Regions from separate parts of the Mesorhizobium sp. M8A.F.Ca.ET.181.01.1.1 genome, predicted to be linked through region 1. Evidence: predicted binding sites of a transcription regulator. Region 1 holds the regulator's gene; the other holds the start of a gene.

Region 1 (4,211 bases):
CGCAGGCATCGGCGGCAGCGGCTTCTTTCTCGGCAATCCAACGGTTGTCGCTACCGACGATGGTGAGATGTCGCTGCCAGCCCGTCTTTTTTCAAGCATCGAAAACGCCCGCGAAGCCATCGCCGACCACATCAGGGGCAGCATCGGCGGCGCCGAAGGCGAGATCGCGGCGGCGCTGATCGTCGGCGTGCGCGCCGGCATTCCCGATGAAATCAACGAAGCGATGCGGCGTACCGGCATCTATCACATCATTTCCATTTCGGGACTGCATATGGCGCTGGTCGCCGGCACCATCATGGGTCTGTTGCGCGGTGCCTTCGCGCTGTTTCCAGACTTTTCCGCGCGCCGGCCGGTGAAGAAATATGCGGCCGCCGCCGCACTTTTCTCGATCGCCGCCTATCTCGTCATTTCCGGTGTCGTCGTTGCGGCCGAACGCAGCTTCATCATGCTGGCGGTGATGCTGATTGCCGTCTTGTTCGATCGCGCGGCGCTCACCATGCGCAACCTGGCCATCTCGGCGATCGCCGTTATCCTGGTTTCCCCGCACGAGGTCGTCGGCCCGAGCTTCCAGATGTCGTTCGCGGCAACCGCGGCCCTTGTTGGCGCCTATGCCGGCTGGGCGGACCACCGCGCTGGTAAGACGAGGCCACCGTCGCCAAAGCGGTCACTACCCGGGTTCCTGACGCGAAAATTCCTGCTGGCGACAGGTGGATTGGCCATGACCTCCATCATTGCCGGCAGCGCGACGGCGCTGTTTGCCATCTGGCATTTCCAGCGCGTATCGCCGCTCAGCCTGTTCGCCAATCTGGCCGTCATGCCGATCGTGTCGGTGGTCGTCATGCCTTTTGCGGTCCTCAGTTCGCTGGCGATGCCCTTCGGCGCCGACGGCCCGTTTCTCTACGTGATGGGCAAAGGCCTGACAGCGATGATCGCCGTATCGTCATGGATATCGGAGCGCTCGCCAATCGATGGGGTAGGTCTGATCTCGCAGCAATCCGTGCTGCTGGTGGCCGTCGCGCTGGTCATCGCGACGATGGCGACGACCTGGCTGCGGCTCGCGGCACTGCCATTCGCACTTGCCGGTCTGTTGACTGTGTCGGACATACGCACGCCCGACGTGCTGATCTCGGAAGACGCACGGCTGGTCGCACTGCCGATCGGCAATGGCGAACTGGCCGTCAACCGGGAACGTCCGAACGAATTCGCGGCCGACAACTGGAAACGCGCTCTGGTCTCCGAAACAATCGTCAAACCGGAAATGTTCGACAAGGCGGACGGGCAATTCGATATTGCCGCTCCCACCGACCTGCCGCAGGGATCGCCGTTCTATTGCCGCGAAGGCCTTTGCCTTGCCAGGCACCCTTCCGGCGCGATCGTCGCCTATGTCGAGGATCGCAAGAACACCTGGAAAGCCTGCGCCTTCGCCGACCTGATCGTCGTCAATGACGCGACCGCCTATGACGCCTGCCACAATCCGCTGGTTGTCGTCGTCACGAAACGGCAGCTCGCCCGCAAGGGAAGTGCTGCCGTCTTCTTCGATCCCCAGTCGGCCACAACCCCGGCTGTGATCGAATTCGCTGTCGACGGACCATACCGGCCCTGGCACGAGCAGCGAAAATTCTCACGCGAGGCGAGGGGGCTGCCGCCCTATAAAAAGCCAGACAAGTCCGATGGCAAACCGGCTCAGTAGCGCCTGATCAGCCCGACCAGCTTGCCTTGTACCTTGACTCTGTCCGGCCCGAAAATACGCGTTTCGTAGGCTGGATTGGCGGCTTCGAGCGCGATCGAGGCGCCTTTACGGCGGAACCGCTTCAGCGTCGCTTCCTCCTCGTCGACCAGCGCCACGATGATTTCGCCCGGACTTGCCGTGTTCGCATTGCGGATGATGACCGTGTCGCCGTCGAAGATACCAGCCTCGATCATCGAGTCACCCTTGACCTCCAGCGCATAGTGCTCGCCGCCCATGATCATATCCGGCGGCACCGAGATCGAATGCGTCTGATGCTGGATGGCATCGATCGGCACACCGGCGGCGATACGGCCCATGACCGGGATGGACACGGCTGAAACCACATCGTCGTCATTGCCGGCCGCGGGCAGACGCGAAGGCGCCGTCGCCGGCTTGAGCTGGCGGCCAAGATTGTTTTGACCAAGGCTGCCCTGGATGACGCTGGGCGAAAATTTCTTTGCCGCGTTCAGGCCGGGCGCGATCGAATCCGGCAGCCGCAGCACCTCCAGCGCGCGCGCCCGATTGGGTAGCCGGCGAATGAAGCCGCGTTCCTCCAGCGCCGTGATCAGGCGATGAATCCCGGATTTGGAGGCAAGATCGAGCGCTTCCTTCATCTCGTCGAAGGAGGGCGGTATCCCGCTTTCCTTGAGCCGTTCGTGGATGAACATCAGCAGTTCATGTTGCTTGCGTGTCAGCATGGCGGCCCCCAAGGCATTGAACGAAGGTCTGAACCAGAATCGAAAAAACAAACCCAGAACAAACACTATCTGTTCCAGTTGTGTTCCGCAACCGTTTAAAGTTTAATGAATTTGTTAAGGCTGCGGATGTTTTTTGTCCGCTACGGCGGGCAGAAGCCGACCTTTTCCGCCATCGGCAGGCCCATTGAAATCGTTATGGTTAATGGCCTGTGGCCCATCCGCTCCCGAGTTTGGCGTCAGCCGTTCGGAAGGCTTTCCCCGGGCGGATTGTATAATTTATCGGTCCGTTATTCGCGGAACGAAACGAAACCAAAACGCCAACGACTGGCAGCTTCGGGGCAGCGATGGACCCAGGCGTCCGGCCCCACTCCGACCAACGCGTGCGAATAGGTGTCGCGGAAGCGCCGGAGTCATCCCGAACCAGCTTTCAAGCTGCCGGCGCGGGCGGCGTATTTGGTCGGGCCGCTGTCTTAGCTGTGGACATAGACGTGCAGGGTGTAGCCGATATGGGCCACCATAAGCGCCTTGGCCCGCTCGACGTCACGATCGAGTGCCGCTTCCATGATCGCGGTATGGTGTTCGATCGCAATCGCTTCGCGCAGCGCCTCCATCGCCTCTTCGTAGCCATCCTTGAGGCCGGCCGCGGCCCGCAATGTCGGCGCCAGACCAAGAAAGCGATGATGCCGGCGCAATTGATCCGAGATCGTCGAGCGGAAACGCAACAGCCAATCGCATGTGGCGGCGCTCAGCAGCGCCGCATGGAAAGCCTCGTGATTCTCGTCCCATTTGTCGACCGCCGCATCCGAGGGATCGTCGACCGCGGTTTTGCAACGGGAGAGCCGGTAGTGGGCGGTGACCACGGCATCTTCCCATTCCTTGCCGCCTTTCTCCATCGATTCGAGGAACAGGGGGATCTCGACCACCATCCTGGCGCGCGCCAGGTCCTCCAGTTCGGCCCGCGACACCCGAGCCACGGTAAAACCGCGATTGCTGATGGCGGTGACCAGGCGTTCGGCCTCGAGCCGCGACAAGGCTTCGCGCAATGGCGTCCAGCCGACTCCATAGGTGCCGCGCAGTGCACTCAGTTTGAGCGGGGCGCCGGGCATGAGGCGCGTGGTCAGGATATCGCGCCGCAACAGCTGATAGGCTGCCTCCGTCTTTGTGGAGCTCGTTTGATCCTGCATCGCGGTCCATCCGTCGTCTGGCAGGGAAAATTATATATGATGTAGGGGCATGGCAAGAATTATATATAATGTTTGACACAAGCCGGCGGACTGACCATGATCGTTTGCAGTAGCCGCGCTGCAAGCGGCGCTGATCAAATCTGGGAGGAAATGATGTTGAAGTCGAAATCCGCTTGGTTGTCGGGTTTGTTCATGGCTAGCGCGTTGATGGTGAGCGCCGGCAGTGCCGCCGCCGACCAGATACGCATCGGCATTGCCAATTTCGGCGAGCACCCCCAGCTCAATGCCGCCATAGCCGGCTTCAAGAAGGCGCTGACGGACAATGGCTTCGTCGAGGGCAAGGACGTCGTCTATACGGAAAGCCATACCAATTTCGATGCATCGCTGGTGCCGCAGATGATCGCCAAGCTGCAGGCGGAGCAGCCCAAGCTGATCTACACCATCACCACGCCGGTCTCGCAGATCGCCAAGAAGGCGCTCGCCGGTTCCGGCATTCCAATCGTCTTTGCCGCGGTCACCGATCCAGTGGCGGCCAAGCTGGTGCCGTCGTGGGATTCAGGTGACGAAGGCATGACCGGCGCCAGCGATCTGCAGGACGTC
Region 2 (4,211 bases), on a different contig from region 1:
GCCGTCGACGCGAAAGAGCAGCAGCGCCAGCGTCCGGGCGCCTTCGCCGCGGCGTTCGAGGTCGGTCTTCAAGGTCGTCGCCAGCATGCCCACCAGCCGCTCTATCTCCTCCGTCAGCGTGACGGGTTCGGCGAGATGGCGTTCGACTGAAAGCGGCGCGACGGGAAGGCGCGGCGAGATCGCTTCGTCGAGACGGCCAAGCGCCTGGTCGAGGCGCTGGAGCAGCAAGGCGCCGAAGCGGCGGGCAAGCGGCGCGCGCGGCGCGGCCATGACGGCGCCCGCCGTGCGCAGCCCGACGCTTTCCAGGCTGGCACGGGTTTCCGGCGCTATGCGAAGGGCGGCCAGCGGCAAGGGAGCAAGCAAGGCTTCCTCCTCGCCCGATAGAACGATGCGGTCGCCGCAAAAGCGTGCCGCCGCCCAGGCCGCCCCGGGCGTGCCGGCAAGCCCGGGGCGGACGTCGAAACCCTGATGCAAGAAGCGCGACAGGATTTCGTCGAGCATGGCGCGTTCGCCGCCGAACAGATGGGTGCAGCCGGTGACGTCGAGGAACAGGCCGTCGATGCTGTCCAGCGCCACCAGCGGCGTGTAGCGGTCGCACCAGTCGGCAAGGCCCTCGAGCAGGCGCCGGTCGGCCTCCGGATCGGCTTCGACGATGTCGATCGACGGATGCATGGCGCGCGCATCGGCAATCCCCATGTCGCGCTTCAGGTGCAGCGCCTCAGCCCGCTCGTCGAGGGCTGAGATGCGCTGCGCGTTGCCCTGGCGGTGGCTGATCACGAGCGGTGGGTGAGATGGCGACGGATGATCCGAGGGTCGGGAACGCCAGGATTTCCCCAGACGCTGCCGCAGGATCCTTTCGGCCGCCAGATAGGGAAACCACAGGGACAGGATTCTCTGCCCGCTCTTCCTCGCCCCTTCTTTCGTCGAATACGCGTTCATCGGGGTTCCACTCCAGTATGAATTGTCCAGGCAAGGCCGTGCGGCTCTTGCCGATGCTGATGGTGAAGGCGGGGTGGCCGATCGAACCGGCGAGCGGCCCGGCGACCGTGGCGCGCGGCACGGCCGGCGCCGACGCGGCGATGAGGCGGATAGGCGCCGCCGTCGGTTCCGGCTCGGCCGCCTGCCGCAGCAGGAACACCGGCCGGCCGGCACCTTGCGCCCGCGCATGCAGGCGGCGTGTCGCGGTCAGGTCCAGCCGCTGCGGATTGCCGCGGATTTCCAGAATGACGGCGGCAAGCGCCGTCATGCGTGCCGCCTCCTCGGCGATCCACAGCGCATCGACAAGCCTGGGCGCCTCGGAAAACAGCAATTGCCCGGGCTCGATGCCGAAGGCGGCCTGCAGCCCCCTGGCATAGGGAAAGCCGGCCTCGTGGAAAATTTCCGATGTCCCGATCCATAAGATGGGCAGCCCCTGCGCCTGGTTGAGGATCAGGCTGACGAGCGACAGGGCGAAGCCGGCCACGGCTCCCGCGTCGCGGGTTTCCAGGCCATGGATTTCGGTCAGGGCGGCTTTCGGCAGGCCGCCGCCGAGCGCGGCATCGAGCCGCTCGACGCCGATGGGCAGGAAGGCATCCGGCAAGGCCGCGGCAAGGCCGCGCCGGATGATCGTCAGATCGCTGCCTGGCGTGGGGTCAGCGCTGGCGCCGGCATCAAGGGGCGCCGGCGCCGGCGCCTGCAGGCGCTCGGGCAGCGTTCCCTCGATTTTCGCGATCTGGCGGCGCAGGGCAAAAACAGTCTCCCGCGCCACGGCGGTCATCGCCATGACGGTCAGCTTCCACTCACAATTGTTCCTGTTATGTTCCTATTGATTCCAGAGGGCGCTGGAAGAGTCAAGCAGAGTCATAAGGAATTTATTCCTCTCCCGGCGCGACGCCGGCGTATAGGCGTCATTTGCCTCGACCGGTGCGAACACCTATATGCCGGGATTAAAGGACAAAGCATGGCCCGCATCTACAAGACCCGCACCTGGCATGGCGAACTTGCGCCCTCGATGGAAGAATTGGAGTTCCTGGCCCTGGAGGCCTACGCCCATCTGCCGGAGGATTTTCGCAAGCTGACCGGCGAGATCGTCATCCAGATCGCCGAATTCCCGACCGACGAGATCATGGACGATTTGTCGTTGGAGACGCCGTTCGACCTGCTCGGCCTGTTCGAGGGGCGCGGCATCGCCGAACGCTGGAACCCGCAAACCGGGGAAGGCCCCAACCGCATCACGCTCTATCGCCGCGCCATGCTCGACTACTGGGCCGAGAACGAGGAATCGCTGGGCGACATCGTCACCCACGTGCTGATCCACGAGATCGGCCACCATTTCGGCCTGTCGGATGATGATATGGAAAAGATCGAGGAAGCGGCTGAATAGGCTGTGCCTTCGTCATCCTAGGGTCTGCGCCCCGTCGCTTCGCTCCTTGCTTCGCCTAGGATGACGAAGAGAGAGGGCTGCGGCGCTTTCCCCTACCAGTCGCTGAGCTTGGTATCCGGCCCGTATTCCTGGCCGTCGACATCCTTCACCACGGCCTGGCCGCAGCGCATGGTCTTGGCTTTCTTGTCATAGGCGTAGGTCGGCGAGCCGAACAGGTGCCAGCCCTTGTTCAGCGCCGCCGTCACCTTGTGGCAGAAGCTGGCGTCGTCCGGGGCGGTGAGAAAGCGGTAGAGTTTCATCGTCCAATTCCTGTCGTGTATCCCAAGTCGGCGAATATCATGCCCCGATGGCGGCCGCTTTCGCCAGCAGTTTTTCGGCCTGCGCCAAGTGCAGTCGCTCGACCATCCTGCCGTTCAGCGCGATGACGCCCTTGCCGCTGTTTTGCGCCTCCGCGAAGGCATCCTTCACCGCGCGCGCCTCGGCCAGTGCCTGCGCCGACGGGGCAAAGGCGCGGTTGGCGGCCTCGATCTGCGATGGATGGATCAGCGTCTTGCCGTCAAAGCCCATGGCGGCGGCCTGCGTGCATTCGCGGGCGAACGCGTCCAGGTCGCGAAAATCGTTGAACACCCCATCGAGCATGTCGAGGCCGCCGGCGCGCGCCGCCAGCAGCATCTGCATCAGCCATGGCAGGAGATAGGCGCGGTCGGGCGTCGCCAGGACGCCGGTATCCTTGATCAGGTCATTCGTTCCGGCAATGAAACAATCCAGCCGCGAGGCGGGGTCGCGGCCGAGCTCGGCGATGGCGCCGATGTTGAGCATGGCCTTGGGCGTCTCGATCATCGCCCATAGCTTCACGCTGTCGGGCGCAAAATTATCGTCCAGCACATCGCCGACCTCGAGCACGTCGCGCGGTGTGTCGACCTTGGGCAGCAGGAGGCCGTCCGGTTCCGCCTTGGCCACGGCGGCAAGGTCGTCGGCGCCCCATTCGCTGGACAGCGCATTGACGCGCACCACCATCTCGCAGCGCCGGCCATTGCGGTCGGCACCAGGGCGATTGGCGAAAATGCCGGCCAGTTTCTCGCGCGCGGCGATCTTGTCGGCGGGGGCGACGGCGTCCTCGAGGTCGATGATGACGGCGTCGCAGGCAAGCTGCGCGATCTTGGCCAACGCCTTGTCGTTGGAGGCCGGGATATAGAGCACTGAGCGGCGCGGACGGTAGGTTTCCATGTCCGATCTATGCCGGTTGCGGTCGGGCGAGGCAAGCGTCCGACCGATACCTGATACGAGCCAACCGCGAAAGCTTGCGCCGTCCCTTGCCTGTCCTCCGCAGCCGTTGCCGAAGGGCGCCTTTCCTCTCCCCCGTCGATCGGGGGAGAGGTGTCGAGCGAAGCTCGACGGAGTGGGGGTCGACCTTTGGGCGCAAGGCGATGCGATGCTTGCGCCCGGTGCCCTTTCCTATGTCCATTTGCGGCGGTTGCCAGGTGGTTCCCCCACTCCGTCTCGGCTTCGCCGAGCCACCTCTCCCCCCTCCGGAGGGAGAGGAAAGGAGCCTCGCTGGGGTACGCCAACGCGTCCGCAAAGAATGGCGGGCAGTGCACCAGCCCTGCACGAAAACTGCACGCGCATGCCGAAAACCTCCTCGTATCTGCCCCGCCAACTTCATGCCGGCCCGCCACAAGGCGGCATGCAAAAGCGAGCAAAACCCCGTTGGTCCCTGCCCCACAGGCTGCGCAGCGAAGGCTGGTGGCTGGCCGATCCACCACGTGCGACGGCAACCCTCATCCCTTTCGTCCGCAGACGCCCTCCGACGGCCCGACTGGAAGCCATGGGGACGATCAGGTCATGACAG

Evidence for each region. The regulator LexA, encoded in region 1, represses DNA repair genes until DNA is damaged. The targets are predictions, from matches to a motif close to TGTTCNNNNTGTGTTCNG.
Region 2: the regulator LexA is predicted to act here: its motif matches at 1,786-1,803, upstream of EN824_RS31455 (metallopeptidase family protein).

What each region holds. Positions count from the first base shown of each region.
Region 1 is NZ_SRTV01000001.1:1,366,725-1,370,935, forward strand. Features, by position in the region: gene EN824_RS06685 (ComEC/Rec2 family competence protein) at 1-1,690, shown strand, start outside; gene lexA (transcriptional repressor LexA) at 1,684-2,427, opposite strand; gene EN824_RS06695 (GntR family transcriptional regulator) at 2,898-3,611, opposite strand; gene EN824_RS06700 (ABC transporter substrate-binding protein) at 3,765-4,211, shown strand, end outside.
Region 2 is NZ_SRTV01000015.1:5,279-9,489, reverse strand. Features, by position in the region: gene EN824_RS31465 (DUF6504 family protein) at 1-777, opposite strand, end outside; gene EN824_RS36305 (hypothetical protein) at 719-1,762, opposite strand; gene EN824_RS31455 (metallopeptidase family protein) at 1,940-2,362, shown strand; gene EN824_RS31450 (DUF1737 domain-containing protein) at 2,455-2,661, opposite strand; gene EN824_RS31445 (CoA ester lyase) at 2,699-3,589, opposite strand; gene EN824_RS31430 (DUF4173 domain-containing protein) at 4,205-4,211, shown strand, end outside.